Regions from separate parts of the Lysinibacillus sp. NPDC086135 genome, predicted to be linked through region 3. Evidence: predicted binding sites of a transcription regulator. Region 3 holds the regulator's gene; each other region holds the start of a gene.
The links. The regulator LexA, encoded in region 3, represses DNA repair genes until DNA is damaged. The targets are predictions, from matches to a motif close to CGAACATATGTTCG.

Region 1: uvrB (excinuclease ABC subunit UvrB) is a predicted target of LexA. The motif match lies at 3,201-3,214, and genes of this name have one in related genera.
Region 2: parE (DNA topoisomerase IV subunit B) is a predicted target of LexA. The motif match lies at 6,532-6,545, and genes of this name have one in related genera.

Annotation. Positions count from the first base shown of each region.
Region 1 is NZ_JBIVCA010000007.1:197,909-209,302, forward strand. It holds gene ACIPKN_RS11665 (competence protein ComK) at 1-470, shown strand, start outside; one part of gene prfB (peptide chain release factor 2) at 603-677, shown strand; one part of gene prfB (peptide chain release factor 2) at 679-1,707, shown strand; gene ACIPKN_RS11675 (competence protein ComK) at 1,992-2,501, opposite strand; gene ACIPKN_RS11680 (IDEAL domain-containing protein) at 2,727-2,969, shown strand; gene uvrB (excinuclease ABC subunit UvrB) at 3,289-5,268, shown strand; gene uvrA (excinuclease ABC subunit UvrA) at 5,276-8,140, shown strand; gene ACIPKN_RS11695 (DUF4097 family beta strand repeat-containing protein) at 8,666-9,859, shown strand; gene ftsE (cell division ATP-binding protein FtsE) at 10,134-10,820, shown strand; gene ftsX (permease-like cell division protein FtsX) at 10,810-11,394, shown strand, end outside.
Region 2 is NZ_JBIVCA010000014.1:55,223-66,616, forward strand. It holds gene ACIPKN_RS17760 (ABC transporter substrate-binding protein) at 1-339, opposite strand, end outside; TPP riboswitch at 491-600, opposite strand; gene ACIPKN_RS17765 (TetR/AcrR family transcriptional regulator) at 807-1,415, shown strand; gene parC (DNA topoisomerase IV subunit A) at 2,107-4,539, opposite strand; gene parE (DNA topoisomerase IV subunit B) at 4,536-6,512, opposite strand; gene plsY (glycerol-3-phosphate 1-O-acyltransferase PlsY) at 7,178-7,780, shown strand; gene ACIPKN_RS17785 (HesB/YadR/YfhF family protein) at 7,800-8,090, shown strand; gene ACIPKN_RS17790 (spore germination protein) at 8,219-9,766, shown strand; gene ACIPKN_RS17795 (Ger(x)C family spore germination protein) at 9,781-10,980, shown strand; gene ACIPKN_RS17800 (hypothetical protein) at 10,984-11,217, shown strand; gene ACIPKN_RS17805 (GerAB/ArcD/ProY family transporter) at 11,253-11,394, shown strand, end outside.
Region 3 is NZ_JBIVCA010000003.1:366,947-378,340, reverse strand. It holds gene ACIPKN_RS06845 (LytTR family DNA-binding domain-containing protein) at 1-170, shown strand, start outside; gene ACIPKN_RS06840 (DUF3021 domain-containing protein) at 176-601, shown strand; gene ACIPKN_RS06835 (GNAT family N-acetyltransferase) at 647-1,159, shown strand; gene ACIPKN_RS06830 (DJ-1/PfpI family protein) at 1,425-1,721, shown strand; gene ACIPKN_RS06825 (YneB family resolvase-like protein) at 1,909-2,586, opposite strand; gene yneA (cell division suppressor protein YneA) at 2,583-2,894, opposite strand; gene lexA (transcriptional repressor LexA) at 3,057-3,674, shown strand; gene ACIPKN_RS06810 (gamma-glutamyl-gamma-aminobutyrate hydrolase family protein) at 3,875-4,597, opposite strand; gene ACIPKN_RS06805 (prepilin peptidase) at 4,693-5,445, opposite strand; gene ACIPKN_RS06800 (potassium transporter) at 5,504-6,229, opposite strand; gene ACIPKN_RS06795 (PilN domain-containing protein) at 6,226-6,819, opposite strand; gene pilM (type IV pilus biogenesis protein PilM) at 6,819-7,790, opposite strand; gene ACIPKN_RS06785 (prepilin-type N-terminal cleavage/methylation domain-containing protein) at 7,898-8,374, opposite strand; gene ACIPKN_RS06780 (type II secretion system F family protein) at 8,476-9,681, opposite strand; gene ACIPKN_RS06775 (type IV pilus twitching motility protein PilT) at 9,678-10,727, opposite strand; gene ACIPKN_RS06770 (GspE/PulE family protein) at 10,741-11,394, opposite strand, start outside.

The sequences.
Region 1 (11,394 bases), on a different contig from region 3:
CACGTGTAATAGAAAGGGATCGCGAATATATATCAAAATTAGCGCCGACAAAATTAATGGATTATAATCTACGTTATTTCGGTTCTAGCTTAAGAGGGGCTTTCGATGGATCAAGAATGATACTTGGAAAGTTGAATAAAAATCCAATAGTTGTTCATGAACAAAGTAATATTGTATGGTTTCCAAGTAAGTCTTATTTACGACGTGACTGTAAATGGTTTGCTGTTCATCATATTCAGGACTATCTAGCTATCGATAAAAAGAATACAAAAGTAATTTTTATGAACGGCTATGAAACTAATGTGGATCTAAGTGTTAGATCATTTGAAAACAGAATTCAAAGAGCTTTTCTACTAAAATATAAACTGGAAAAACGAACAAAGAATTTATTAGTTCAATATGATCAAGGTAAAGTATTTCAACGTATGGCAAACGATGTTATCTTTGAGGATGAAGCTGAAAAAGACTGAAACGAATGCTGAGGTTGTAAAAAAGTATGTTTTCCGCTGTAAAAACGTTATAATAAAGAGACCGGGGCTTTAAAAATGAAGTATCAGTATTTTAAAAGTTTGCCCCATAAATAATGTTCGGAGGATTTAACAATGATTGAATTAGCAGATGTACGTAACGCGTTAGACACTTCAGCCAAAAAATTGGCGGATTTTAGGGGGTCTCTTTGACTTAGAAAACAAAGAGGCACGCATTCAAGAATTAGATGAAATGATGCTTGAGCCAGGTTTCTGGGATGATCAGCAAGGGGCACAGGTAATCATTAATGAGAGTAATGGCTTAAAGGCAACTGTTAATGAGTATAAAGATTTATTAGAAACATATGAGAACCTAGATATGACGTTAGAGCTATTGCGCGAAGAGCCTGATGAAGAATTGCAGGAGGAGCTAGGCAATGAATTAGTAGAATTCCAGCAAAAAATGGGCGATTTTGAGCTGCAATTACTATTAAGCGGTCCATACGATCAAAATAATGCAATTTTAGAGCTGCATCCAGGAGCAGGTGGTACGGAATCTCAAGATTGGGGCTCGATGCTGCTTCGTATGTACACACGCTGGGCGGAAAAACGTGGCTTTAAAGTCGAAACAGTTGATTATCTTCCAGGCGATGAAGCAGGGATTAAATCTGTAACATTGTCCATTAAGGGTCATAATGCTTATGGCTATTTGCAAGCAGAAAAAGGTGTCCATCGTTTAGTACGTATTTCACCGTTTGACTCTTCTGGTCGTCGTCATACATCGTTCGTTTCTTGTGATGTTATGCCTGAATTCGATGACAATATTGAAATTGATATTCGTACAGAGGATTTAAAAATTGATACGTATCGTGCAACAGGTGCAGGTGGTCAGCATATTAATACGACAGATTCAGCTGTTCGTATTACGCACATTCCAACTGGTACTGTCGTACAATGTCAGGCAGAACGTTCACAAATTAAAAACCGTGAAAAAGCAATGACAATGTTAAAAGGGAAACTTTATCAATTAGAGATCAATAAGCAGCAGGCACAGCTAGATGAAATTCGTGGTGAACAGAAGGAAATCGGCTGGGGCTCACAAATTCGTTCCTATGTATTCCATCCATATTCAATGGTGAAAGATCATCGTACAAATGAAGAAACAGGTAATGTAGGAGCGGTGATGGATGGTGATGTAGATCCATTCATTAATGCATATTTACGTTCAAAAATTGGCTAATGAAAGCCCCTCAGAGACACAATGAAATTGTGCTTTGAGGGGGTTTTTTAGTTTCTAAATCAATTGTACCTCGGCATAATTGTGTCCGGAATCGGCTTTGTATTTATTACAAAGAACTCCTTGCCGTTTCCGTGACATCCGCCGGAGGCTTAACGTCTATCAGCGGATGTTGGAACACCCGCTGATAAGTGACCTAAAACCGTATTCATCTCACCACCTATGGGGGTAAGAGACTTCTGTACCTGTCGCTACGCTTTCGGTCAAAAGACATGTGCTGAAAGAAGTTAAAAAGGTGGATGATAAGGAGCGTCTTGGCTAATCTCCTTGCGTTCATTCATGTAATGTTTATAGAGCATCGATGCATTGACAAATTGCTTGCTGATTGAAGCATATTGAATAGGTAGCTCAATCTGTTTATCATTTTTCAGTGTGACGATACAGCCCGTTTTACTCGCTACAATATTTGAAATGGCGTGAAGTCCAATCCAAATATTATGGATAGAGTTTGGAGAATACGTTGGTAGAAAAATACAAGGATAACCATAATCATAAGCAACAACGATTGGAAGCTTATGTTGATTGCCGAAAAAGCGTTTGGCGGAATGTCTTGCTGCTTCATAGGTTGTTCCGAGTGAGATACAAGATTTTCGTAATATATGCATTGGTTTCCTGGTGACGATAAGCTCATTATGCTTATCAATTACCCGTGTGAAAATTTTAGAATCATACTGCATTGGCTGAAGTAAATAGGTGTTGAAAGACATTAAATACCCATTGATGTAGTTTGCTGACATCTATGTAAACCTCCCTTTTCTATTTGTTATTGAAGTGTAGAACATAAAATTGAATTCTGAAAGTATAGACAAAAGGAGAAAACCGTTGATATTTCAAGCGATTGTATAGAGAAATTGCTTGAAATTGCACGAGATTAATAGTAAATCGAAGTGATTTTCAGTTCTTAAGCATTGCATTTTAACTTCAATTTTCTTATAATTTAGAAAAGGATCGAGGTGAGATCGTTGGATAAATATTATTCGTATACAGATTTTCTAAAAGCCGTTGGTCAGTCAAAGAAAGTTGATGAGGCAGAGAAATTATTAAACGAGATTTATTTAGATTTATTTTTAAATCATATCCAGCGTATGCATCGTGAAGAGCAGCTCATGGTTCTGATAGATAGAGCACTCGATGAAAAAGATGAAAATGCCTTTCATCTATACGCAGCCGAACTAATAACCTTACACCAAGATGCAAGTGAATAATATGACGAGCCCGCTCTCCACTTATTGGGGAGCGGGATTTTTTTGCTATTTTTGTGCCAGCTGATCAGATTTACCGGTAATAACCCGAGATTCCCTCTAAGGTAATGCATTTACATTTTTCCATCTCGATTAGCTAACATTTGGGAAGGGTAATCTATTGATAGATAGGTTGTAATTAGTACATACGTTCTATCGTAATTACCTTAAATAGAGTAAACGGAAAAATTTTTACAAACATTCGTTCGTTAAATGTTCGAAATTTAAATAATGCTATGCTAAAATATATGTATCAAATTGGTAGGAAAGGACGGGGACATGTGTGCAAACATTTGATTTACAAGCGCCATATACGCCTGGTGGAGATCAACCACAGGCAATTGCGGAATTAGTGGAGGGTGTACGTGCAGGTAAACGTCATCAAACGTTGCTCGGTGCAACAGGAACAGGAAAAACGTTTACGATTTCTAATGTCATTAAACAGGTAAAAAAACCGACACTTATTATGGCACACAATAAAACATTAGCAGGTCAATTATATAGTGAGTTTAAAGAGTTCTTCCCTAATAATGCAGTTGAATACTTTGTCAGCTACTATGATTACTTTCAGCCAGAGGCATATGTACCGCAGACGGATACTTATATCGAGAAAGATTCAAGCATTAATGATGAAATTGATAAGTTGCGTCACTCTGCAACATCCTCATTATTCGAGCGTGATGATGTCATTATTATAGCATCCGTGTCCTGTATATATGGTCTAGGTTCTCCAGAAGAATATCGTGAAATGGTCGTATCGGTGCGGACTGGAATGGAAATTGAACGTAATCAGTTGCTTCGAAAATTGGTCGATGTACAGTACGAGCGTAATGATGTGAGTTTTACACGTGGGACGTTTCGGGTGCGTGGAGATGTAGTGGAAATATTCCCTGCATCTCGTGATGAGCATTGTATTCGCGTGGAGTTTTTTGGGGACGAGATCGATCGAATTCGTGAGGTGGATGCGTTAACTGGTGAAATATTAGCGGACCGTGATCATGTAGCTATTTTCCCAGCATCCCACTTCGTTACACGAGAAGAAAAAATGCTAATGGCCATTGAAAATATTGAAAAAGAGTTGGAGGAGCGTTTAACTCTTTTACGTGCAGAGGATAAATTGTTAGAGGCACAGCGTTTAGAGCAACGCACTCGCTACGATTTAGAAATGATGCGTGAAATGGGCTTTTGCTCAGGTATCGAAAACTACTCGCGTCATTTAACATTGCGTGAAGCGGGGGCAACTCCATATACGCTACTCGACTATTTCCCTGAGGATTTTTTACTTGTTGTCGATGAAAGTCACGTTACGTTACCACAAGTTCGAGGGATGTATAACGGTGACCAAGCACGTAAAGGTGTGCTAGTTGAGCATGGATTCCGTTTGCCATCAGCACTAGATAACCGCCCTTTACGTTTTGAAGAATATGAGAAACATATACATCAAGCTATTTATGTATCAGCAACACCTGGCCCATATGAGCTTGAGCATTCTCCTGAAATGGTGCAGCAAATTATTCGACCAACAGGGCTACTTGATCCACAAATTGACGTACGTCCTATTGAAGGGCAAATAGATGATTTAATCGATGAGATTCAAGGTCGTATTGCTCGTAATGAACGAGTGCTTGTAACAACATTGACGAAAAAAATGTCAGAGGATTTATCGGCTTATTTGAAGGAAATGGGCTTGAAGGTGGAGTACTTGCATTCCGAGATTAAGACGTTAGAGCGAATTGAAATTATTCGCGAGCTTCGCAAAGGTACTTATGATGTTCTAATCGGTATTAACTTATTGCGAGAAGGGCTAGATATTCCTGAGGTTTCGCTTGTGGCGATTTTAGATGCTGACAAGGAAGGATTTTTACGTTCAGAGCGCTCACTCATTCAAACAATTGGACGTGCTGCACGTAATGCCAATGGTCATGTCATTATGTACGCAGATAATATGACGGATTCGATGAAAAAGGCGATTGAGGAAACGAAGCGTCGCCGAAAGCTGCAAATGGCGTATAACGAAGAGCATGGCATTACACCGAAAACGATTGTTAAGAAAATTCCTGATGTTATTCGTGCGACACAGGTGGCAGAGGAAGAAGAGTCTTATGTAACGAAGGCAACAAAAGGTAAGAAGCTGACGAAGGCGGAAAGAGAGCAATTACTTGCAACTCTGGAAGTAGAAATGAAGGAAGCGGCAAAAGCACTCGATTTCGAACGTGCTGCTGAGCTGCGCGATACAATATTTGAATTGAAGGTAGAAGGGTGAATGGCTTGTGAAAAATACTGAAATTGTCGTGCAAGGTGCACGAGCTCATAATTTAAAAAATATTAATGTCACAATTCCACGCGATCAATTAGTCGTGTTAACAGGGTTATCGGGCTCAGGGAAATCATCATTAGCGTTCGATACGATTTATGCCGAGGGCCAACGTCGTTATGTTGAATCCCTTTCAGCTTATGCCCGTCAATTCCTTGGTCAAATGGATAAACCAGATGTCGATGCAATAGAGGGATTATCTCCTGCTATTTCAATCGATCAAAAAACGACGAGCCGTAACCCACGTTCAACAGTTGGGACAGTAACGGAAATCTATGATTATTTACGTTTGCTATTTGCCCGCATCGGTAAACCTATTTGCCCTAATCATGGTATTGAAATTACGTCCCAAACGATTGAGCAAATGGTCGATCGTTTATTAACTTATTCAGAAAGAACGAAAATGCAGTTGCTTGCTCCGATGGTATCAGGGCGTAAGGGAACGCACGTAAAGCTACTGGAAGATTTAAAAAAGCAAGGCTTTGTTCGGGTACGTATCGACGGTGAGCTACGTGATTTAGATGATGCAATTGAACTTGATAAAAACAAAAAGCACTCAATAGAAGTAGTCATCGATCGTGTTGTGATGAAGGAAGGTGTCGCGGCACGTCTTAGTGATTCTTTAGAGACAGCATTACGTTTGGCAGATGGGCGTGTACTTGTCGATGTGATGGAACATGAGGAATTATTATTTAGTGAGCATCATGCTTGTCCTTTATGTGGATTTTCAATCGGGGAGCTAGAGCCTCGCATGTTTTCATTTAATAGTCCGTTTGGAGCTTGTCCAAGCTGTGATGGTTTAGGCTCAACACAAGAGGTAGATCTTGATTTAGTAGTGCCTGATTGGGACCGTAGTTTATTAGAGCATGCTATAGCACCGTGGGAACCAACAAGCTCTCAATACTATCCACAATTATTAAAGGCTGTGTGCGATCATTATGATATTCCAATGGACGTCCCAGTAAAGGATCTTCCGAAAGAAAAGATGGATAAAATTTTATATGGTTCTGGTAAAGATAAAATCCACTTCCATTATGAAAATGAGTTTGGCAATGTGCGAGATCAAATGATTGAATTCGAAGGTGTTGTCCGTAATGTGGAGCGCCGTTTTAAAGAGACAACGTCTGACTACGTGCGTGAACAAATGGAAAAATATATGGCGCAGCAAGCATGTCCATCTTGTAAAGGTTATCGCTTAAAGCCTGAAACATTAGCTGTAAAATTAGCAGATAAACATATTGGTGAAGTAACACAGTATTCGATTCAAGAAGCTGATACATTTTTCAAAGAGCTAGATTTATCAGAAAAGGATATGAAAATTGCTCGACTTGTTTTACGTGAAATTGAAGAACGACTCGGCTTCCTTGTCAATGTAGGGTTAGATTATTTAACGTTAAGTCGAGCAGCAGGGACACTTTCAGGTGGAGAAGCGCAACGAATTCGCCTTGCGACACAAATCGGCTCGCGTTTAACGGGCGTCCTCTATATTTTAGATGAGCCATCAATCGGCTTGCATCAACGTGATAATGACCGTCTTATCAGTACATTGCAAAATATGCGTGATATAGGCAATACGCTTATTGTTGTTGAACACGATGAAGATACAATGCTGGCGGCTGATTATCTCATTGATGTTGGTCCTGGTGCAGGTGTGCATGGCGGCCAAATTGTAGCGGCAGGAACACCGCAGGAAGTAATGGGAAATGAAGATTCTTTAACAGGGCAATATTTAAGTGGCAAGAAGTTTATTCCACTGCCAATTGAGCGACGCAAACCGAATGGGCGCAAATTATCGATTAAAGGTGCTAAGGAAAATAATCTTCAAAATGTGAAGGTTGATATACCACTTGGTTTATTTGTTGCAGTGACAGGTGTTTCAGGGTCAGGTAAATCAACGCTTATTAATGAAATTTTATATAAGTCATTAGCTCAAAAGCTTAATCGTTCAAAAGTGAAGCCTGGCGAACATAAAGAAGTAACGGGAATGGAAGAGCTCGAAAAGGTAATTGATATTGACCAATCACCAATCGGTCGTACACCTCGCTCTAATCCAGCTACGTATACAGGCGTTTTTGATGATATTCGAGATGTTTTTGCCACAACAAATGAAGCAAAGGTACGTGGCTATAAAAAAGGTCGCTTTAGCTTCAACGTTAAGGGAGGCCGCTGTGAGGCTTGTCGTGGTGATGGTATTATAAAAATTGAAATGCATTTCCTACCAGATGTTTACGTGCCGTGTGAAGTCTGTCATGGGAAGCGTTATAACCGTGAAACGCTTGAAGTGAAATATAAAGATAAGAGCATTGCAGATATTTTAGATATGACGATTGAAAATGCAGTAGTATTCTTCGAAAATATTCCGAAAATCCAGCGTAAGCTACAAACGATCGTGGATGTAGGATTAGGCTATATGAAATTAGGACAACCTGCTACAACTCTATCCGGTGGTGAGGCACAGCGTGTGAAATTAGCCTCTGAATTACACCGTCGTTCAACAGGTAAATCATTCTATATTTTAGATGAGCCGACAACGGGCTTACATGCGCATGATATTGCACGTTTACTCGTTGTTTTACAGCGTCTTGTAGAAAATGGCGATTCCGTGCTAGTAATCGAACATAATTTAGATGTCATCAAAACAGCAGACTACATTATCGATTTAGGACCAGAAGGTGGAGATAAAGGTGGTACTATTGTTGCGACAGGTACACCAGAAGAGGTCGCTGAAGTAAGTGGCTCTTATACTGGGAAATATTTAAAACCGATATTAACAAGAGATCGTCTACGTATGGAAGCTGTTTTAGCCAAAGCTTCTCAATAAAGTCCCAAAAAGTTCGTAAATTTCCTAAGGAGATTTGCGAATTTTTTTACGATAAGGGGCATACTGCGAAGGCGGATGTCGATAAAAATTAAAAGTTGGGTGATAAAACGTAAAAGTTAGTCGATAAACTTCAAAAGTTGGGTGATAAAACGTGAAAGTTAATCGATAAACTTTAAAAGTTGGATGACATTCTATTAAAACGTATGTCATGTGAATAAGTTGATTGGAGTGGAGGCTGGGCGACTCCTCGGGGATCAGCAATAGAGGAACGAAGGCGTTATCACATCCTGTGATAACGCCTTCGTGACCAACATCGTGTTGGCCCGAGACCCTGGAGCGAGCTTTGCGAGTGAAGCGGCTCATCGGACGCCCCCAGGAAAGGGCCCAGCCGGAACGGAAATCAACCACACGTTATGGTAATGAGCCTAAAATAAGATATATTCCCAATTTTTCGTTTTTTGGTGAAACTTTTCACAATGTGTTTCGTATAAATAATATAACGAACTGAGGGAGGCTATTTTTATTATGCAAAATGAACGTCAACGAATTTTAGAACTTGTGGAAAAAGGAACAATTTCAGCGCAAGAGGCGATTACATTATTAGAAGCATTAGAGCAACCTAGCAAGTCCACTCAAAATGTTATGAATGATGTGGTAAATGAGGACCAGTATTCCTCAACAGAAAAAGAGTCAGTATTTAAAGATGAGAGTCAAAACGAACAACAATCGCCAAAAGACGAAGATTACTCTAAATATTTCCAAGAAGAAATGCGAGATTTCCGTAAAGATTTAACACAAATTGGTTCCCTCTTTATGGATATGATGAATACGGCAGTAAAAAAGGTTAAAGAATTTGATGTAACTTCTCCATTTGGTGATAAATTCGAGTTTACACATACGGAAGAAGTTTCAGCTGAACGTGTAGACAAAATAATTGCTGAATTACCGAATGGCAATTTTTCATTAGAAACTGCTGAAGGAGATAGCTTCCAAGTCATTTGCAAGGTAAAGGCACCTCTTGTTAATGATAGTGAAGAAGAAACGCGCGCTAACTTCTTAGAGCAATTCGTTGTCAAAGAAGATGGAGATTCATTACGAATTTTAAGTCAACTTAAGCTTGTTCAAGTAAATGTTAAAGTACTTGTTCCAAAGGATAAATTAGAAAAATTATCAGTACGTTTAATGAACGGTAGTGTTACTTTACAAGATACGGATTTCGAGCAATTAAAAGTAAAAACATTAAACGGTGCGATTAAAGGCTCTAAGTTTAACTTTGGAAAGGCAGAAGTAGATTCGTCAAATGGTTCCATTGAATTAACAAATGTTCGTGGTAAAGATTTAGAGGCTGAAACATTGAATGGCCGTGTCTATTTAGATGGTGCATTGGATGAAGTTGCAGCAAAATCGGTTAATGGACATGTTGTTGTCACTACTTGCTCAACTAATTCATCGAAAATCAAAGCACAAACAGTCGCAGGAGCCGTTGAATTGTATGTGCCACGTACAATATCGTTAAGCGGTAAAATTGTTACGAATTTTGGTAAAGTAGATGTTGGTATTCAAGACGCTTCAAAAATTGAATCACAGGATCAATTTTTATCAAAAGTAGTACGTTTTGATAAAGAAATAGAGAATGCTAATCGTTTATTTATTGAAGGTGAGTCTAAAACAGGTGCAGTTTTAGTACGCTATACAACAACTGACGAGCAGCATATTTAACTAATAAAAAGCATTCAGGCTAAGCATAACAGCATAGCTGAATGCTTTTTTGCTGTTTGAAAACATTAGAAAAGCAGAAATCGACTTTCCACTATTGGGCTCGATTTCTGCTTTCTTGTATGTCGAGTTTATGTTAGTTTTGTGGCAATGAAATAACGAAATAGCAGGAACTACCACGGAATGAAATGAAACTGTAATAATAAAGGGAGAAATAGAGTGCTATAATAGAGAACGAAATACCTCTTACATGGTAAGAGATTTAGGTGGTTTAAATATGATAGAAATGAAGAATGTGACAAAGAAGTATCCAAATGGCGTTGTTGCGACAAATGGGATTTCTGTTAACATAAAGCAGGGTGAATTTGTCTATGTTGTAGGTCCAAGTGGTGCAGGTAAATCTACATTTATTAAATTAATGTACCGCGAGGAAAAAGCTACTTCTGGAGAAATCACTGTTAATGGCATAAATTTAGCAGAATTGAAAAATAAAAAGGTACCTTTTTTACGCCGCCAAATTGGTGTCGTTTTCCAAGACTTCAAACTGCTACCTCGTTTGAATGTTTATGAAAATGTAGCGTTTGCACTAGAGGTAATTGAGGAAGACCCAATAGAAATTCGCCGTCGGGTAATGGAAGTTTTAGAGCTCGTGGGGCTAAAGCAAAAGGCAAGAATGTTCCCTAATGAGCTTTCAGGTGGCGAACAGCAGCGCGTTTCGATTGCACGATCTATTGTGAATGTGCCAAAGGTCGTTATTGCAGATGAGCCTACTGGAAATCTTGACCCTGAGACATCATGGGACATTATGAATTTATTCGAAGAAATTAATGCAAGAGGTACAACTATTGTGATGGCAACCCATAACCGTGAAATCGTAAATACGATTCGTCGTCGAGTAATTGCAATTGAAGGCGGAATGATTGTCCGTGATGAGCACGGAGGTGACTACGGCTATGAAATTTAATACAGTAAAACGCCACTTCCGAGAAAGTGTAAAGTCTCTTGGTCGTAATAGCTGGATGACTATTGCCTCAGTTAGTGCAGTTACAGTTACATTAATATTAGTAGGCGTATTCGCGCTTATTATGATGAACTTAAATAAAGTAGCATCTGATTTAGAGAACGATGTTGAAATTAAAGTGTTAATTGATGAGACAGCAGATAAAACTGGTGAAAAAGCGCTCATGGAAAAAATAAAAAAATTGCCAGATGTCGCAGAGATGACTTATTCGACAAAGGAAAATGAATTAACGAAATTAGTAAAAGATTTTGGGGACGATTTTAAACTATTTGAGCAAAGTAATCCATTACGTAATGTTATTTATGTGAAGGCTTCAAATCCTCAACAAACAGCTACTGTTGCTAAAAAAATTGATAAATTTGAGTATACATATGACGTTATGTATGGTGAAGGCAAAGTAGAAAAACTATTTAATTTCTTAAATATTAGCCGCAACGTAGGGATAGTACTTATTTGTGGATTATTGTTTACAGCAATTTTCTTAATTTCTAACACGATTCGAATTACTATTATTGCA
Region 2 (11,394 bases), on a different contig from region 3:
ATTATGTTGAATAATCGCCGCGATCGATACTAAAGGTACATCTTGCACACGTGCCTGTGTAATCCCTTCCTGATAACTTACGCCAAACTGAGCCTTGCCAGACGCCACAAGCTGATCTGCTCCCGCTTCGCCTGGTAATATTATATCTACATCTAAGCCCTGTTCCTTAAAGAAGCCAAGTTTTTCCGCTACATATAAACCGGTATGATTTGTGTTCGGTGCCCAATCTAGGACAACCGATACTTTTGTTAATCCTTTAGTATCCTTTTTAGCCTCTTTTTCGCTACAGCCCACTAATGTGAAAAGTGCAGCCATTAGGACCAATAACCATTTTTTCATGCTCAATCCTCCAAGTAAGTAGTGTGAAATGTTCATGAATGAATGTCTTTACCAGAAGAAAGCGTTCACGGTCTGTGTATACAACAAAAGTCTGAAAACAAAAAACGCCCAGGATTCCTCCCAGACGTTTTACAATCAATATCAAAAACTTTCTTTTTGAATAGATGTTCCCTACGCTGGTACGAGCCAAATCAGGTTCAAAGGGTCAGTGTCTATCGGACACAATCTCAGCTGGCAACACCAGCCCCCCTACATTCTTTCCATATGAACTTTTCGTGATTATTATACCCATATCTATCCGGAAATGACAAGGCTCTATTTGCCGAAAGCGCTGCTAATTTAATTTTAAAGCTCCATGCCTTCCTTCAATTCCTTTTGTTGAATAACCGCAATGTCCTTTTCTTTGTAAAAATCATCTTCGGGAGTGCTAGGTAAACATACACAAAACCCTTCAACGGAGAATCTAAATGGAACCTAGACTTACTAATGATGAAAAAAAGAAAAGAAAAAGATTTGCCATTCTAAACGCCGCAATTAAATTATATAGTGAGAATGGTTTTGCAGAGACCAAAGTAGCGGACATAGCAAAGGAAGCAGGAGTTAGTTTTGGCACCGTATTTACGTATTTTAATTCCAAAGAAGAGCTTTATGAATCGGCAATATTGGAGCCCCTGGAGGAAATCAAACCATATTTTATTGAAATAGATGAACACTTTAAAAGTGATCCTCTTGAAGTAATTAAGGAAATGATAGATTGTCATGTGCAACTTTTTGCAACGAGAAGTGAATACCTACGTTTAATTCAACAGGATCTTGCAAGACCTGATCGATTTCCAAAGCTTTTTAAAGAACTAGATGATTTTGTAAAATTATTTATAGACTGTATTTATCCAGTTATTGAAGCTGGGCAAATGCTTGGTTACTTTTATGAAGAATCACCTTCATTAATTGCTGAGTCGTACTTATCCATCTTAAACGGAATGCGTTTAACGTTTATTGATGAATATACAAACATGGTATGGAAGGATATAACGAGACAAGCCCTTAGATTATTCGGACCTATCTCTAATACTTAAACCTTCTCCATCCTACACCCATACTCTATAAAATTAGGAAATTCAATTTTTGATCTACATGGTAAATAGATGATTCCCTTTTTGACACTATTACAGGCCAAGAACCTAAGAAACCATTACTTCCTTTGAGTGCAGTGAGCGCTGGACTCTTGTTACAGGAATGTTGATCTTCTCTATATGTTTTAGTGTATTTGCTTCTTCAAATAGCGTGTTGTTTCTTTTTGTTGCCTTGTTTATTGGAACAATTGGTGAACTGATGTATGTCCCTATAAAATAGGCAATGATAGGAGAACTTGCCCCATCAAACGCTCGTAGCATTTATATGGCTTTTAATAGCTTGACTACCTACGGAGCAATGATTGTATCTTCGCTATTAATTATCATTGGAGAGTGTATTCGCCCTTTATATATGAGCGGATTACTCCTTATTCTAGGATTAACTGATACATTTTTGTACTACATAATAACAAAATCGCTATACGCTAAAGAAATTGAAGGAAATGAAAGAAAAGTACCTGTTTCTTTTTAAAGATTGTCTTTCCATTAATCGATCAAACCAGATTTCAACTGACTTTATCATTATGTAAAGCATCATACAATCCTCCCGTATATATGTTAGACAAAGAACCCACTTATTGGTTTCAATTAGCTAAAAAAAGCCCAGCTCTCTATAGAGCATGGGCTAGTCATGTTATTTCTCTTCTTTTTTGACCGTAAAGACATGTGAGATGGCACCGTCTGTAGCTATATCTACTTTAAAGGAGCCATTAGAATGGCGATCTGCTCGAGTTAATGCTTGTACATCAAGGATCTCTTGCACACCTTTTTCCATCTCAATCGTTAACTGTTCCTCATCTGTAACCTTTACTACAGCCACGATACGATGTGGGTTCGCTTTTAATTCTGTTAACACTTTTAAGCCGCGTTTTGCACGACTCGTCATCTCTACTTCGGCAACATTCATTTTTTTCACCGCACCGCGATGTGTCACAATCGCAACATACGCAGTGGCATTTGGCGGTAAAACATTGATGCCAACTAATGCTTCTCCGTCTTTCAGCGTAATCCCTTTAACACCGCCTGTTTTAACACCCGTTACTGGCAATTCCTCTATTGGGAAACGAATAGCATAGGCAGTATCTGTCGTTAACAGTAGTTCTACTTCGTCTGTCACGATACCTGCAAAAATCATTTCATCGCCTGACTTAACATTCATCGTTTTGATCGGTTTCGAATAGCGTGTAACAGCATAATCTGCTACAGGTGAGCGTTTAATTTGTCCATCTTTCGTAGCTGTTAAAATATACGTATTGGCCTGTTCGAAAGTCTCAAAACCGTATACAGCAATAATAGATTCATCTTTCCCTGTCGGTACAATACTAGAAATATGCTGACCAAGATCCTTCCAACGAATATCAGGTAGTTCATGGACAGGCTGATAAATATAATTGCCTCGATTTGTAAACAGCAGTAGATGATGCTGTGTATTTAAGTTTGCTTCATATAATAAATAATCGGAATCCTTCATCGCAAAATCCTGACCATTCGAAGCTGCATGTGAACGTGTAGATGTACGCTTAATATAGCCATCTTTTGTGACAGTCACTACGACCTCTTCACTTGGGACAAGGACATCTAACGTAATTTTGATTTCTTCAATTTCTTGTTCGATTTTTGAACGACGTGGCTCTGCAAAACGCTTTTTAATGTCAAGTAGTTCCTGTTTAATAACACGTACAAGCTTTGCTTCACTATTAAGAATACCTTCAAGCTTAGCAATCAATTTATTTAATTCTTCCTGTTCAGCACGCAATTCCGTAATATCCGTATTTGTTAAACGGTATAATTGCAAGCTAACGATTGCCTCTGATTGCACTTCTGTAAAGTCAAACTTCACCTGTAAATTCGTTTTCGCATCTCGTTTATCATTAGAAGAACGAATCGTTGCAATGACTTCATCTAAAATGGACAGTGCCTTGATCAAGCCATCAACAATATGCGAACGATCTTTTGCCTTTTGCAAATCATAAATGGAACGGTTCGTCACGACTTCCTTTTGATGGGCAATATAAGAATCCAGTAACAATGGCAATGTCATCATTGTCGGACGACGATTATGGATAGCAATCATATTAAAATTATAAGCTACTTGTAAATCAGTTGTTTTGAACAAATAGTTTAAAATTCCTTGTCCAGGAACATCTTTTTTCAGTTCAATGACAACACGTAGGCCTGTACGATCCGATTCATCACGAATTTCCGCAATTCCTTCAAGTCGTTTATCGACACGTTGCTCATCGATCTTCTTCACAAGATTTGCTTTATTAACATCGTACGGTAATTCCGTAATAACAATTTGCTCCTTGCCACCTTTAATTGGCTCAACGACTGCTTGCGCACGCACAATGATTTTACCGCGTCCTGTTTCGTATGCTTTTTTAATGCCATCGACACCTTGAATGATCCCACCTGTTGGGAAATCAGGCCCTTTAATAACGGTCATTAAATCATCGACAGTGGTATTTGGGTTATCTAAACGCATAAGAACACCGTCTAGCACCTCATCAAGTGCGTGAGGTGGGATATCTGTCGCATAACCGGCCGAAATACCAGTTGAGCCGTTGACTAGTAAGTTCGGGAAACGAGCTGGTAAAACAGTTGGCTCCATATCCTGATCATCGAAGTTCGGTACAAGTTCAACTGTTTTCTTGCCAATATCGCGTAGCATCTCCGCTGCAATAGCAGAGAGCCTTGCCTCGGTATAACGCATCGCTGCCGGTGGGTCACCATCAACAGAACCGTTATTCCCATGCATTTCAATGAGCATATGACGCGCTTTCCAATCCTGACTCATACGCACCATAGCTTCATATACTGAACTATCACCATGAGGATGATAGTTACCGATAACATTACCGACAGTTTTTGCTGATTTACGGAAGGGTTTATCGTTCGTATTGCCCTCTGTAAACATCGCATATAAAATACGTCGTTGCACAGGCTTAAGACCGTCACGTGCATCAGGCAACGCGCGGTCTTGAATAATATATTTACTATAGCGACCAAAACGGTCACCCATAACTTCTTCTAAAGGTAAATCTTGAAATTTTTCCGTACTACTCATGCTTGGTCCTCCTCCTGTTGGATGAATTCATTGTCTAAAATATTTGAATCATCCTCCATACCGAAGTCTACATTAGCTTCGATCCATTTACGGCGCGGCTCTACTTTATCGCCCATTAAAGTTGTCACACGTCTTTCAGCACGTGCACCATCCTCGATCGTCACACGAATTAATGTACGTGTTTCAGGGTTCATTGTCGTATCCCACAGCTGGTCAGCATTCATCTCACCAAGCCCTTTATAACGTTGTAATATGTAACCCTTTCCAACTTTTTTAATGGCCGCTTGTAAGTCATTTTCAGTCCAAGCATATTCAATCACTTCTTTTTTACCAGTGCCTCTTGATATTTTATAAAGTGGTGGTAATGCGATAAATACCTTTCCAGCTTCAATCAATGGTCGCATATAACGATAGAAGAACGTTAACAGCAGCACTTGAATATGCGCTCCGTCAGTATCAGCATCGGTCATAATAACGACTTTGTCATACGCTGAATCCTCGACAGAGAAATCTGTTCCGACGCCAGCACCAATGGCATGGATAATCGTTGAAATCTCTTCATTTTTCATAATATCCTGCAGCTTTGCTTTTTCTGTATTAATAACTTTACCACGTAAAGGTAAAATCGCTTGGAACGTACGATCTCGCCCTTGTTTTGCAGAGCCACCTGCAGAGTCACCTTCGACTAAATACAGCTCGTTTTTCGCTGCATTTCGAGATTGTGCAGGCGTTAATTTTCCAGAAAGAATGGTACTGGCTTTTTTGCTCTTCTTGCCGTTTCGGGCATCTTCACGTGCTTTACGAGCCGCTTCACGTACTTGCTGGGCACGAATAGCTTTACGAACAAGAGATGCAGACAATTCTGCATTTTCCTCAAGCACATATAAAATTTGCTCCGAAACAACACTATCTACTGCCGAGCGTGCCTCACTCGTACCAAGCTTGCCCTTCGTCTGACCCTCAAATTGTAGTAAATGCTCTGGTATACGAACAGAAACAATCGCCGCTAAGCCTTCTCGGATGTCTGTCCCTTCAAGATTTTTATCTTTATCTTTTAACAGGCCAATTTTACGTGCATATTCATTAAAAACACGTGTTAAAGCTGCCTTGGCACCTGTTTCATGTGTCCCACCATCTCGTGTACGCACATTGTTAACAAATGAAAGGATTGTTTCTGAGTATCCATCGTTGTATTGAAAGGCGAATTCAACTTCAATTTCGTCTTGGATCCCTTCCACATACTTAACAGGATGAAGGACGTCTTTCTCCTCATTCAAATACGCAACGAAAGCTTCAATGCCGTTCTCATAAAAGAAAACATCACCTTTGCCTTCCTCGCGTTCATCAATTAACTCAATTTTTAAGCCTTTTAATAAAAACGCTGACTCACGTAAACGTTCTGCAAGCGTATCATAATTGTATTTTGTTACAGAGAAAATCGTGTCATCTGGTAGAAAATGAACAAGCGTTCCTGTCTGCTTTGTTTGTCCAATTTCTTCTAATGTCGTCACAGGATGGCCACCGTTTTCAAAACGTTGTCGATATTTTTTACCATCGCGATGAATCGTAACTTCTAAAAAAGTGGATAAAGCATTAACAACAGACGAACCTACACCATGTAAGCCACCACTTGTTTTATAGCCGCCTTGTCCGAATTTACCACCGGCATGTAAGACAGTGAAGATAATCTCAGGAGTCGGTTTCCCCATCTTATGCATACCTGTTGGCATTCCTCGGCCGAAGTCTCGAACGCTAATACTTTGATCTTTATGAATAATGACAATGATATGAGAACCAAAGCCAGCCAGTGCTTCATCCACCGCATTATCGACGATTTCATATACTAGGTGATGAAGTCCACGGCCATCCGTAGAACCGATATACATGCCGGGTCGTTTTCGTACCGCTTCTAATCCTTCTAATACTTGAATGGCGTCATCATTATAGACGCTTGGTGACTGTTTATTCGTCAAAAATTTCCCCTCCAAAAAACAAACGCATGTTCTATTTATATTCTCTTCCTAATAATAATAGCATTTCCTAACAATATCTAGTGACAGGCCCAAAAAATTTTTAAAATTCCTCACAGCTTCATCGTTTTGATCTGTTTTACCGGAAGAAAAATTTGCAATAGTTGCTCCAATATGTATCATGAACTCTTCTCTTCCTTTGACGCAGGGCTATAAGTTTTAGTTGCACTGGTCATTACTTTTTTTCAAAACGATACGAATAGCTGAGGGCTTTGAACTTTCATTCAAAAGCATTTGACTATTCTCTGAAAAATATACAGGTACAGTAATAAATGGGTTTCTTCTGTCTAAAGAAATTCGTACTAGTTTACTCTAGAAATTAAAGATAGACTTCTATTCTACCAAAGGAATGGGTGATTGACAAAATTGCCTTTTTACCTATATTTTTAGAAAGGGCTTTCATGCTGCCTACATGAATCATGTCTAAAAGACTAACCTAAAATCATATACATATAAAAATCCTTGAAAAATAGTTATCTTTTGTAATGAATTCAAGATACACTTAGAAATCTCCTTCATGTCATTGTAGATTATAGAGAAAAAGTGTAGAATATTTGTTACATATTATTAGTACCAAGTGTTAATCAATGAATGAAAGGAGTCCAAATATGCTAAATGGACTTATTATTTTATGTGCTTATTTAATCGGCTCGATCCCCTCTGGGTTATGGATAGGCAAAATTTTTTATAAAACTGATATTCGCCAACATGGAAGTGGTAATTTAGGTGCGACAAATACTTTTCGTATTTTAGGAAAAAAAGCAGGAATCGTCGTAACGATTATGGATGTCTTAAAAGGTACAGCAGCCGTATTACTTGTAGCTCTTCCTCTATTCTCTAATGTCTCTATCCATTCGCTATTACTTGGACTAGTAGCCGTTATTGGTCATATGTTCCCAATCTTTGCAGGTTTCCGCGGAGGGAAAGCGGTAGCAACATCAGCTGGAGTTCTCTTAGGCTATTCATGGCCTCTTTTTGTCTTATTATTTATTGCGTTTATTGTAACATTAAAAATTACAAAGATTGTAAGTTTAACTTCCATGATTGCCGCTTTAGTAGCACTTATTTATTCAATCGTTTATTATTTTGTTACAGGCGACTTTGCGTTAGGTATTTTAATAGCTTGTTTATTTACCTTTATCATTTACCGTCACCGAGCAAATATTGCACGCATTAAAAATGGTACTGAACCAAAGGTGAAATGGTTGTAACATAGAAAGGAGCATTCTAATGAATATTGTACTAACAGATGAAGCCTTACAATGGTTCAAACAAGAGATGGAAATAGAATCCGGAGATACGATTCGTTTTTATGCTAGATATGGTGGTTCCAGTCCTTTTCACGAAGGCTTTTCCCTAGGTATGACACGCGAAGAACCATTCAACATTGGTGTTAAGAAAGTTATTGACGATGTTACCTACTATATAGATGAAAAAGATTTATGGTTTTTCAATAATCACAGTTTATATGTAGATGTGGATGTTACAAATGACGAATTAAAATATGAGTATAAAAAATAAAGCAGTGTTCCCTTTCGTTTAAACGAAGGGAACACTGTTTTTTTATTTGAATCTATTCCAACCTTAGTTTATCTTCTTTCAAAGTTGTACATTCTATAGTTATGTAAAATCTTGAGGAGGAAATGAAAATGTCTATTTCTAAAATTACTGATACCTCCCAAAACAATGACCAACTGTATAGTTCTCTTTCTCAAAATTTGAAGATAATTAAAAACGCACTCGGGAATAGTAATGACCTTATCATACGAGAAATTACCATTGGAAAAGCTGAAAAATATGTTTTCGCGATCATCTACGTAGATGGCTTAACCGATAAAATAAGCATTTCTGATTCTGTAATTGATAAACTAATGCTTGATATTGAGGCAAGTGATGAAACAGAAACAGACAAGATTATTCGCTATTTAAGAGATTCTTGTTTAACAGTCGGCGATGTTAATGATATTTTCGATTTTTCAACACTGTACAATTCGATTTTGAATGGTGATACGGTCATTTTATTAGATGAATCTTCAACTGGAATTGTAACAAGTACAAAAGGTGCAAAAGATAGGGCTGTTATGGAGCCTTCAACAGAGTCGGTCATTAGAGGTCCACGGGAAGCATTTACGGAAACATTGCGTACGAATACGGCTCTGATCCGTCGGAAAATTAAAAGTCCGAATCTCTGGATCAAGTCCCGTATTGTCGGTGAAGTAACAAAAACGGATGTTGCTGTTATGTATTTAAATGACATTGCGAATGACAAAATAGTAGCGGAGGTTCTTTCCCGATTAGATCGTATTAATATTGATGGTATTTTAGAAAGCGGCTACATTGAAGATTTTATTCAAGATTCTAAAACCACCATATTCCCTACAGTTTATAATTCTGAACGACCTGATGTTATTGCTGGTGAACTATTAGACGGAAAAATTGCAATTCTAGTGGATGGTTCACCGTTTGTCCTAATTGTCCCAGCTCTATTTACATCCTTTTTACAATCTGCTGAAGATTATTATCAGCATTGGATGATTAGTACTCTTGTACGTTTATTGAGATTTTTTGGAATTGGCCTAGCCTTGATAGCGCCATCGCTTTACGTAGCGATTACCACCTTTCATCAAGAAATGCTACCAACTCCTATGTTAATAAGTATTGCATCTCAACGAGAAGGAGTCCCCTTCCCTGCCGTTGTAGAGGCACTCATAATGGAGATTGCCTTTGAGGTGTTAAGAGAAGCAGGTCTTCGAATGCCAAGAACGATTGGACCAGCCGTATCCATTGTTGGAACATTAGTGATCGGTCAAGCCGCTGTAGAAGCAGGAATTGTATCAGCTGTAATGGTCATTATTGTGGCACTTACAGCCATTTGTAGCTTTTTATTCCCTGCTTATGGCTTATCCAATACAGTTCGTGCACTTCGTTTCCCATTAATGATTTTAGCAGCAATTGTTGGATTGTATGGTGTGATGTTTGGCCTAATGATCATTCTCCTACACTTATGCAGTTTACGAACTTTCGGTGTTCCATATTTAAGTCCATTCGGGCCATTAATTTTAGACGATCAAAAAGATGCCCTTGTGTTGTTCCCACGAAGAGCATTATTGACTCGACCACGCTTAATTAGTCAAAAAAATACTGTCAGAGGTCATAAATATTTTAATACGAAAAAAAGGAATCAAAAGAATGTGTAAACGAGGAATAAACCATGTCAAAATATAAGGCAATATGTTTACTAATGATTCTTACTTTACTTTTAAGTGGTTGTTGGAGTAAGCGCGAACTCAATGAATTAGCAATTGTCGCAGCATTGGGAATAGATAAGGTAGATAATGAGTTCGAAATAACTGTTCAAGTTGTAGATCCTGGTGAAATCTCCTCCAAACAGCCTACTTCAGGACGATCACCCGTTATTACCTATCATTCAAAAGGTAAAACGGTCTTTGAGGCCATTAGAAAAATGACAACAGTAACAGCTAGAAAACTTTATTTCGCTCACCTTCAAATCGTTGTACTCGGTGATGAATTGGCAAAAGAAGGAATGGCCGAACCGTTAGATTTAGTGTCAAGAGATCATGAATTCAGAAATGATTTCGATGTCATCGTTGCTCATGACGCGACTGCCGACGAAGTTTTAAACGTATTAACACCTATCGAAAAAGTTCCAGCTAACAAATTACTGAATTCTCTTAAAACGTCAGAGAAAACTTGGGGTACAACACAATCCATTAAAATTGACGAATTAATCAATACTTTAAATAACAAAGAAACAAGTGTTGTCATGTCTGCCATTGAAATACAGGGAGATAAAAGTGCGGGAAGGGATCCATCGAATGTTAAAAAATCGAAGTCTTCTGTGCTTTTGAAGTACGCTGGCTTAGGTGTTTTTAAAGAAGATAAATTCATTGGGCTATTATCAGAAGAAGATAGTAGAAGTCTAGGTTTTTTAAAGGACAAAATAGACAGTACAATTGAAATTCTTGCTTGCCCTAAGGGAGGTACTGTATCAACAGAGATTACGCACTCAAAGACAAAAATAAAAGGTAAATTTGAAAATGGAGCTCCTAAAATCAATGTTTTTATAGATGTTAGCCAAAATGTCGGAGAAGTTGAATGTACTATAGACCTTACTAAAGAAAAATCGATTCACTACGTCAATAAAAAAACAGAAGAACTTATTAAAAAACGAATCGAAGAAACAATCAAAACAGTTCAGCAAAATTATCGGGTCGATATTTTTGGATTTGGTTCAGAACTTCATCGCACAAATCCTAAAGAGTGGAAAAAAATAAAAAAAGACTGGCTAACTATATTTCAAGACGTACCAGTTAAAGTTGAAGTACATGTGAACACACAAGGATTAGGGACGATGGAAAACTCATTAGTGAAGAAGCCGAAGGGAGAATAATCTATGATTATGACGATATTTATACTATTAATTACAGCTGTTATAGCCTTTGCCTTCATTCCAAAATTAAACAAAAATAAAGAAACGAAAACAATCGTTATTTTTTCGATTTTTTTAATGCTCGGTGCTGCACTAAATGTTGCAGTCTCATTAAGGTTCAAAATACCGAGCCCAATAGATTTAATTACCTTTATTTTTTCACCAATTAAAGATTTATTCATTTCCATGACAAAGTAATTAAGCAACTTTATGTTAAGAAAGGGGTATCGTTCATGATGGAAAAAGAAATAATTAGTTCAAGACAATTTATGATCATTACCCTTCTCTTTTCAATTGGCACAGCCATTTTAATTATCCCCGCAAGTGTAACAAGCGAAGCAAAGCAAGATGCATGGATTGCAGCAATCATTGGTG
Region 3 (11,394 bases):
TGGGGAATAATTTTATACGGATTTCTAAATCTGTAATTATAAATCTAACAAAAGTTAAAAATATCGAAGCTTCATTTAACGGAACATTGGAAATTGAGCTAGTTTTAGGAATTAAAGAAGTAATTACTCGTAATTATCGAAAGCAATTTAAAAAGCGTTTGGGGGTTTAAGTTAGGTGCATTTTTTTAAAAATGTAGCGTTTGGTGTAAGTATGGGCTGTACAGTTTTTGTTTTTATTAATCTTTTCGGTTCTTGGATTTTTGGAGATATTTTTTTCGAAGCTATAACGGCTGACTTCATACAACAATCCCTTGGTTCAATTATGGTGGGACTCGCTTGTGTATTACCATCGTACATTTATCAAGTAGAACGTTTAACATTTTTACTACAAGCAACTATCCATTTTGCAATTTCTTTAGGTACTTTTATTGTTGTTGCGCTATTTTTAAATTGGCTTCCCACATCGTCTATTGGAATAACTTTGTTAATGCTATTCTTTAGTGTTTTGCTATTTACTCTAATTTGGGTGTTATTTTATCTATATAACAAATCAGAAGTGAAAAAAATGAATAAAAAGATTGATGAGCTGATAAATAAATAGAAAATAAAACTAATGTGAAATATCAAATATTGGAGGAAAAATGAAATGTTTATCAAAACGAACAGACTTTTAATAAGAGAATTTGAGATTCAAGATTGGCAAGCTGTCTATGAATATACTTCGAATCCAAATGTAATGAAGTATATTCCCGAAGGAGTTTTTAATGAAGAAGAAGCTAAAAAGTTCGTATCAGAAAATAGCGGTGGACAAGCAAAATACTTCCCCGTTATTTTAATAAGCGAAAATATTGTCATTGGTCATATTGTTTTCCATCAATATTTTGGTGACCATACGTATGAAATTGGTTGGGTATTGAATCCGAACTATTACAATAATGGCTATGCCTCTGAAGCAGCAAAAGCTGTACTGAATTACGGATTTAAAGAAAAGCAACTTCATAGAATTATTGCTACATGCCAACCAGAAAATATCCCATCCTATCGAGTGATGGAGAAAATCGGCATGAGACGCGAAGGTTATTTTAAAAAATGCATACCAAATGGAGACGAGTGGTGGGATGAATATTACTATGCTGTCTTAAAAGAAGAATGGGCATAAGATCCTTTTAGAGATTATCGATTTCTAGAGGAGAAATTTATATGAAAAAGACCGCTGTATTATTGTATCCCCAATTTAGTGAATTGAGTGTAGCATTATCTATATTAATGCAAAGAAATAAACCCTTCATAACTGTTGGATTAAACAGCGAAAAAAATAAGGGGAATCTAGGTTATCTTGTATAGCAGATACACAAATAAGTGATATTAATCTTGACGAAGTTGATAGCTTGATATTACCAGGGTGTATTATTAATACATGAGCAATATTATTTGATTTTATTAGTCATGTAAATGCCGAAGGAGCTATCATTGCAAGTATTTCTAGCACGCCATCTCTTTTAGCAAAAGCTGGGGTATTAAAGAACAAAAAATATACTGTAGGATTATCTCTAGAAGGTCTGGATAAGTTGGGCTTCTTTGATCTTAGTCATCTCTCTGAAGACTTAGTTGTACAAGACGGCAACATCATAACTGCAAGAGGTATAGGTTTTATACAATTTGGCATTACTGTGGGTAAAGCCCTGCATCTCTCTTTTGATGAAAATTGGTACAGGGCATAAATAAAAATAGCGCTAATTGATGATATAAAAATTTTTTATAGTGAATTTATGAGGAAGAGAGGTAGCAATCGCTACTTCTCTTATTTTTTTGCTATTCATTCTATTCGTCGATCGGGTCTACCCGTCAGTTTGGAACTTAGAACCTTTAAAAATTTAAAAATCAGCGGGACGATAAAACTCCCACTGATTAATACGTTACTTTATTTTGCCCGCTTCCCTCTTGATGTTCCCGATATCTCCTATGGACTGTAGCTTTGCTTACTTCAAAGCCTAAACCTCTAAGAGTCATGGCGATTTCCTCAAAGGTGAAGCCTCGATTACGTAGGTTGACAATTTCGTCTATAGGAACATCCTTACGTTCTTGACCATTTGGATTTCCACGGTTAGATAAATTGTTTTCAGGGCGATAGCCATTTTCAACGGCACGACGCATGCCACGACGTATTTTAGCATTATGGATTCTGCGCTGGTACTCCTCTACGATTGCTAAAATTTCTAAGAGCATCGTATCCATTTCATTTAATTGTATAGGTCCCTCGTCTCGCATAGAAAAAACATCAGTTTCAGTTTTCTGCAATAAATGCAATACTGCCATTCGAGCATTTCCACGCCCTAAACGTGTTTCATCCTGTACAAATAATGCTTCTATTTCTTTTTCTTTAATGAAATCAAGCATTTCTAGTAAACCTTCACGTTCCACATCATAACCACTATGCTTGTCCATAAAAACACGCTTGACTTCGTAGCCCTGTTCTTTGGCATAGCGCATCAACTCCTCTTGCTGACGCTCTAATGAGGAACTTTGTGTCTCTTTTTCTGTACTCACACGGCAATAGACAACAGCCGATTGTTGATTCATTATCATTTTTCGTTTCTCGCAATTTCAATTGAATTTATAGGGGATTGGCCACCCACTACTGGAATCACTAGGGATTTACCTGCAATAATTTGTACGTTCGATAATTCATTTTCTGTTTTCACAAGCTTAATCCATTCATCCGTTTTCATTTTACCACGGTATTGATCGGCTAACGACCATAAGCTATCACCATGTGTGATTTCAATTTCTGTGTATGTTACATCGCCTGGGTCTGTTATAAAAAGGTATGCCGCCAAAAGCAGACAAGCTCCTAATAAAGTTGTAATATGTGGATTTTTCTTTAACCAGTTCATGTTTAAAACCCCTTTTCTAGAATGTTTGTTCGGAATATATGTTCTCATATTAATACGAACAAACGTTTTTGTCAAACACTTTTCGAACCTATGTTTGCTTAAGTGTTCGCATTCTGTTATACTATTAATTAGTAGAATTATTAAAAAAAGAGGTGAGCAATTATGAAAAAAGTTTCGAAAAGACAAGAGGCCATATTAGAGTTCATTAAAGAAGAAGTACGAGCAAAGGGGTATCCACCATCTGTACGTGAGATTGGTGAGGCAGTTGGACTTGCCTCAAGCTCAACAGTTCATGGGCATTTAGCTCGTTTAGAACAAAAAGGCTTGATTCGACGCGATCCGACTAAACCACGTGCAATTGAAATTTTAGAGCCAGAGGATTCTATTCAAAAGCAACATGTTATTCATGTCCCATTAGTTGGGAAGGTTACTGCAGGTTCTCCGATAACCGCTGTTGAAAATATCGATGAATATTTCCCACTTCCAGATATTTATGGTACAAGTGAAGATCAATTATTTATGCTTGAAATTATGGGTGAATCAATGATTGAAGCTGGCATTTTAGATGGAGATTTAGTGATTGTTAAACAAAAAGCAACAGCTGATAATGGTGATATTGTCGTAGCAATGACTGAAGAGAATGAAGCAACTGTAAAGCGTTTCTTTAAGGAAAAAAGTCATTTTCGTTTACAGCCTGAAAACTCAACAATGGAGCCAATTATTGTAGATCAAGTTTCTATTTTAGGGCATGTTGTAGGTCTATATCGTCGTGTACATTAAAAGTATCTCAATATTAAAGTATAAAAAGGGGTTATTATGTTCACAAATGGGCATATACCTCTTTTTCTTATCTTTTGAGTGTTATGTTAAACGCTAAAAAAGAACCCACTTGAAAATGGATTCCTTACACCTAGCAATGTATTCATGTTCATCACCAAGGTTATCTAGAACCTTGGATAAATAATTAATGCTTATAAAGTTTATGCCTCTACCTTAAATTTCAAACTTGCCTTTACAAATGCAGCAAATAGTTTCTTTGATACTGCATCTCCTTCAATAGCTAGCTCTTCAGGATGCCATTGTACTGCTAGACAAAATGGTAAATCATCATGCACTACCGCTTCAACGATACCATCACTTGATTTTGCTACCACTTTCAGCTTTTCTGCTACTACGTTTATTGCCTGATGATGAAATGAATTCACAGCAATTTTTTCTTCCTCAATAATCGTTTTTAATAATGTATCAGGTGATAGATTAACATAATGTGTTGTAACACCTCGTGCTGCTTGTTGCACATGCTTTATTAATTTTTTACTATGATACTCACTTTCAATATCCTGATAGACTGTGCCTCCAAACGCAACATTTAGTATTTGAAGCCCTCGACAGATTCCGAGAATCGGCATTTTCCGAATATAGGCAGCATTAATTAAAGCAAGCTCCACTGCATCTCGTTCAGGATGAACCTTCCCTAATTTTGGAGTAGGTTCTGCGTCAAAGAGGAATGGATGTACATCATAGCCACCCGATAGTAATAATCCGTCCGTCAACGATAAAATTTGTGCTACATCCTCTTCAACGCCAATTGGAATTATCAGTGGAACTCCCCCTGCTTCCATTATACTTTTGCTATAAGCAGCATTTAATCTTGAGGACAAATCATCCTCAGCAAAAGCCGTTATTCCGATAATTGGTTTCATCTTATCCCCTCCATGATCTTTATCTTGCATTCACTGCCTGTAAAAGCCTAATTGGTGAAGACTAGTAATCATTGAAGGAATCCATCAATGATTACTTACCAAAACCCAAGATACCAATTCATCAACGCATCCCCATAGAAATAGATGATAATAGCTGCGAGAGCAATAGAAGGTCCGAATGGTATAGGCGTTTTCCTTCCCTGTCCACGTATCTTTAATACAACGATGCCAACAATCATGCCAATTACTGCCGCTACAAACAGCGTCAAAATTGTATGTATTGTCCCGAGTACGAGACCAAGTAAAAAGAATAATTTAATATCGCCACCACCCATTCCACCTCTTGATAGAACAGCTATACAATATAATATGCCAAAACCTACGACAGCACCAACTATACTGTCCCACCAAGGAGACAAAGGAGAGATCACGCGTCCAAAAACTAGCAATGGTAAAAAGAATAATAGCACCTTATCGGGAATAAGCATATACGCAAAATCCGATACAACAATAATGACTACTAATGAAATTAATAATAGCGCCACAAAAAATTCTGCACTAAAGCCTAATTTCCAATAAACAAAAGCAAATAATAGGCCTGTAATAAGTTCCATCAGTGGATAAATCCAAGAAATTTTTTGCCCACAGCTACGGCATTTTCCACCTAAAAATAAATAAGACAAAACAGGCACCAAATCAAGCGCCGTCAACTGTCTCTTACAAGAAGTGCAATGCGAGGGTGGGCGCACAATGGACTCCTTCATAGGCACACGTAAGCCAACTACATTAAAAAATGAGCCAAGAACAAGCCCAAATAGTAAAACTGTAATTGTATAAGCGATTTCCATTTTTATGTCCTCCTATACTAATAGACGCCCATACACTTAAGTATGCGCGCCATCTAGATTATTGTTGTCCTTCATAATAGAACGTCGTTACTTGTATGGTTGCTTTTAAAGTTGTAGCAGCGTCCTTCTGGAATTTCGCTTCTTCACCCGTTAATGTGAAATCGATCGCATCAATTTTCATCACACGATCAATTTTTTCAATCTCTTTTATAAACTCAACCATAGCTTTATTATCCAATGCGACAACTTCAATATCAAATGTTACGAGTTTTAATTCCTTCGGTAAGGAATCTTTATTAAGAGTAGCAGTTGGTATTTTATCTTTCACTTCAGATGTTGCATCATTCTTAGCAACAGCTTGTTCATCCGCTTCAGTTGCAGATTGCTGTGTATCAGCCTGTTCCTCAGAATTTGTCGAGTTAGGATCTGTAATAGCTGACTCCATTACGAGCGAATCATAATTATTAAAGTCCATAGCTTCTACCCGTGTGCCCGTCACCACTTCAATCTCTTCAATATTTCGAATTACTTCATCAATAGCTCGAGTTTGAGGTACTTTTTTACGTAATATTAAGTTACTTGTACTATTCGATTTACCATTCTTTTCAATTAAAGCAATCTGCTCCTGAATTGTAGAAACTTCTTGTTGAAGGGCGATATTCGAGCTTTCTTTCGCATCCACTTCTTCTAATTTAGGTGTTACTATATAGTAATATAGCGCAAATAAAATTGCTGCAATTAAAGCTGTTAAGATAAGAATCGTTGAATTTTTACTACTTGTCATGATTCTCTACCTCCAGCGAGAAATTTAAAATCAATTCCTAATGTAATAGTTGCCGAATAACGCGGTATTTCCTTAAACTTATTTTTAGCACTTTTTTCCTCTTGATTTCCAATAGCAACATCAAAATTAGAAATAGTATCAACCTGTATATCATTGAAATAGGGGCTTGCAGTTAGCTTTTCTAAATAAGATGATATAGCTGACATCGTTTCAAAATCAGCCGTAATTTCAACATTTTTTTCACCAAATACATAGTTCCTTAAATACGTTTGCTCTGGTAATAATACTTGCGTTTCATCCATTAAAGGTGTCACTGGATAGGATACATTTTCCACAAATTGTACGGATTGCTCCAATGAGCCTTTGTTCGCATTTTGCTTACCATCTAACTCTATTTGAAGTTGTTCGCGTTGCGATGAAAGCTCCACTTCCAGCGCATTTAATGTTGTAAGATCACTTTTTGCTTGGAAAAACAAGAAAATCATATATCCTACTATCATACCAATAAGAATAATAAATACTACATATATTAAAGTAGGTGTTGAATGCTTCTTTTCCAAATTCGGCAAGAGGTTAATGTCTGGTACCATCAGTTAACCTCCTTTAATGCAAGTCCAATTAAGCTTGCAAATTTCTCTGAAAATTGAGGGAAAGTTTTTTGAATGATTGAATCATTTAACATAATAATTGGTATCGAAAAATTATTTTCTAAAAACTCTTTAACGGTTGAAAGTAGTGGATTATCTCCTAAAATGATAATCTCATCTACACTTTTCTCACCTTTATGTAAGGAAAACTTAAAAAAATTCATAATACGATCGATTTCAAGCATTTGATCGGTAAGAATCATACGATACTCATCTTCGACTTCTGAATGATAAGAAAAACGATACTCTTCAATTTCTTCAGGCTTCCATTTCGATAAATCTGTATCAAATGATTGGTATCGTAAAAACTCCAATTGACCGAATGAAAAAATACTTATCGATAATTCATTGATTGACCAATCCGCTATTAAATATGTTCGTTCGTCCTTTATTAACTGCAAATACTCTAATAGACGAATATTACACAACGCTCGAATATCTGCTGCTTGTGGATCTAATGTAGCATCGAGTAAAAGTCCAATCATTTTAGTCACTTCTTCTGAAGGTGCTGCAAATAGCATGGCCTGTCCATCATTAGGATTCGGGTCATACACATCGATAAGAGGATCTTGAAACGGCAGATGAATGGACTGACCAAGCTCCATTTCCACATAACCTTTTAATTCATTCCACTCTATATCATCAGGATGCTCAAAGCTCTTTAACAAAACGGAAGTATCCGGTACAAAAATACGCGCATTTTGCTTTTTGCCAGCCCATTTTGCCACATCATTTTTCATGACATCAAACAATTCCATTTCATCCTGAATAACAGATCCTTCAACAATTCCTTGTGCTAATGGCATTTCATAGCCTTTCCATTGGGACGGATCAGCACCTTTTGCTACAATCGCACGCAATATATAATCTTTAATTTCAATCGACACATGCGATTTTTTCTTTTTTGTAAACATGTGAAAAGATGCCTCCTTCTTGATTTTTTATAACAAAAATCAAAATATATTAATCTTTCATTTGAACATCCAATTTACGAATTGGATGTTCTTTGAAAAATTAATATTTAATCTTTCTTTTTATCCTTATCCGTATTACCCATTGCTTTATTCAAATCTTTTTCACTTATTGAAGTACTAGCTCCAGGTTTAAATGCTCCAACTTCAAATTTCGATTTATTTTTAATATTTTTTAAATCATCAAAAGTTATAGTATATTTTTTGCCTGTTTTAGTATATTCTACTTTATCACCGTCTGTTAATTCACCGTCAAAAACGTCTTTAAGAACATCTGTTTTACAGGTAACAGTTTCTAGAGTTGAATCACCACATGCTCCATCTGCAATAGCAATTTTTGCACCCGCTAGGACACCGGCAGCATCTGAAAGGATTGCTTTGTCTTTAGAATTACTAATAACATTCCCAATCGCAGGAATAGCAATAGCCGCAATAATCGCTAGAATGACAATTACAGCTAATAGCTCGATTAACGTTAAACCTTTTTGATTTTTTAATAGTTTTTTGTTTAAGATTTTTTTGAACATCACTGTTCCTCCTTATAAATTGTTATGATTAGTCCGAAAACACAAGTACAACCATTGCTACAACAACTTTTCTCTCTACCACCCCCTTTAAAGTTAGTCACCTACATATTTTCGTATAATGCGAACATTGGTAGGAAAATCGCTGCGACAATCACTCCTACAACCGCTGCTAAAACTAGTATCATTAATGGTTCAATGAGTGATTTTAATGTATCAACGGACCGATCTACCTCATCCTCATAGAAATCGGCTATCTTCTCGAGCATATAATCAAGAGAACCTGTTTTTTCTCCGATAGATGTCATTTGAGTTACTAAAGGAGGAAATAGCCAACTTTTTTCTAATGGCTCTGATAATGTACCGCCTTTTTCTAGATTATCTCTTGCCTCCAGTACAACCTGTCCTACTACTGGATTCCCTGAAACCTTTTCGACAATTGTCAGTGCCTGTAAAATTGGCACTGAACTACTGAACAAAGAAGATAAGGTTCTAGTCATTCGAGCAATTACATTTTTTTGCATTAAAATACCAAATACAGGAATTCTTAATAATGCATAGTTCACATTGTAATGAAATTGCTTATTATTTTTATAGAAAAATCTAAATAGAAGAATCGATAATAAGAGAATGCCAATCGCAAAATACCAGTATGCTATTAACCAATCCGATATACTGACAACAACGACAGTTAAGATCGGCATTTCTATGTCCATTTCTTCAAAAGTAGCCATAAACGTTGGCACGATAAATACCATTAAAAACATCCCTACAGCGATTGTCAGTACTGATAAAATAGCCGGATATGCCAATGCCGATTGTACTTTTTTCTTAATTTTAAATTGTTTTTCAAGTGTCCCTGCTAAACGCTCTAAAGTCTCATCGATATTCCCCGTTGCCTCACCTGAGCGCATCATATTCACAAACATTACTGGAAAAACCTTTGGGTGTTTGGCCGCTGCGTCTGAAAACGCTGTCCCCCCGCGTATATCCTCTTCCACTTGTTCTAATGCTTTTTTCAAGGCTTTACTTTTCGTTTGGCCACTTAAAATATGTGTTGCCTCTACAATTGAAACGCCAGCACGGATTAGTGTTGCATATTGACGACAGTAAATAACGAAATCCTGATGCTTTACTTTACCGCCAATAGTTAAGTCTTTGTGCAAAATGCTTTTAGACTCTTCCAGCTCACGAGCATTAATGCCTTGTGCTCGTAATTTTTCAAGCGCTACTTTTTTGTTAGTCGCATCAATGATTCCTTTTTTGTGTGAACCAGTTTTTGTGCGTCCACTATATCGAAAAACGGTCAATTATAATCCCCCGCATTCATATATGGCCTTGCTTCTTCCAAAGAAATTTTCCCCATTGCTATTAGCTGCTGCATAGAAGATTCCAAAGTATGCATGCCTAAAGCTTTACTCGTCTGCATAATAGTAGGAATTTGGTGAACTTTTTCATTTCGAATTAAATTTGAAATAGATGGTGCTTGTACTAATATTTCAGTTGCAGCAATACGTCCCTTAGCATCTTTACGTACAAATAAACGCTGTGAAACAATGCCCACTAAAACATTTGCTAGTTGTACACGAATTTGTCCTTGCTGATGTGGTGGAAAAACATCTATAATACGATCAATCGTAGTCGGAGCACTACTTGTATGTAATGTCGCCATCACTAAATGGCCCGTTTCTGCCGCTGTAATGGCTGTTGAAATCGTTTCGTAGTCACGCATCTCGCCTACTAAAATAATGTCAGGGTCCTGACGAAGCGCAGCACGCAAACCATTGGCAAAGCTCTGCGTATCGACGCCTACTTCACGTTGATTAATAATGGATTTTTTGTGTGTATGTAAATATTCAATTGGGTCCTCAAGCGTGATAATATGCTTTGATTTTGTTTCATTAATATGATCAATCATTGCAGCAAGTGTCGTAGATTTTCCTGAACCGGTTGGCCCAGTTACTAAAATAAGTCCCTGTGGTTTTTCTGCTAATTGATACAGTACTTGTGGCATATTTAACGCTTCAATGGAAGGAATTTTCGCTTCAATTAAACGGGCTGCTATTGTCACTTCATTGCGTTGATGATACGCATTTACACGAAAACGACATTTCCCGGGCAATGAATAGTTAAAATCAGTTTCCCCTTTATCATGAAATTCTTGTAATTTATGTTCTGGTAAAATAGTTTTCACCATCGTCTGTAATTCTTCAGAAGTTAGTAGTTGACTCCCATAATGTTCTAGTTGCCCATGGATACGATAAACCGGCGGGATCCCTTTTGTTAAATGGAGGTCAGACGCTTTTTCTTCAAATGCGCGTGTTAATAGCTCATCAATATTTCTAAATGTTGTCATGAACATTCACCTCCTAATCTACATTTGCTACACGCAATACTTCTGAAGTAGTTGTTTGTCCTTCTACTACTTTTAACAACCCATCTACTAGTAATGTGTAATAGCCTTCTTGTTTCATATAATCGCGGATCACACTATCGCTACTTCGACTTAAAATCATGTCTTTAATATTGCGGTCGATTGGTAAAATTTCATGAATAGCCATCCGTCCACGATACCCTGTTTGATTACACGAAGGGCAGCCTCTTCCGCGTCTACCATGTGTGAAACCTTCAATGCCGTTATTACGCATTATTTCTAATTCATGGTTAGTAAAAGTATAGTCTTCTCCGCAATCTCGACAAATTCGTCGTACTAAACGCTGTGCCATAATTCCTACAAGTGAGGAGGATAATAAAAACGCCTCTACCCCCATGTCTTGAAGTCTAGAAATCGATTCCACTGCACTATTTGTATGTAAAGTACTTAACACTAAATGCCCTGTTAACGAGGCACGTACTGCTATTTGCGCAGTCTCGAAGTCCCTAACTTCACCTATCATTACAATATCTGGGTCTTGGCGCAAAATTGAACGTAATCCAGTGGCAAAAGTTAAGCCTACTTCTTCTTTCACTTGAATTTGGTTTATGCCATCGAGCTGATATTCAACCGGATCCTCAACTGTAAT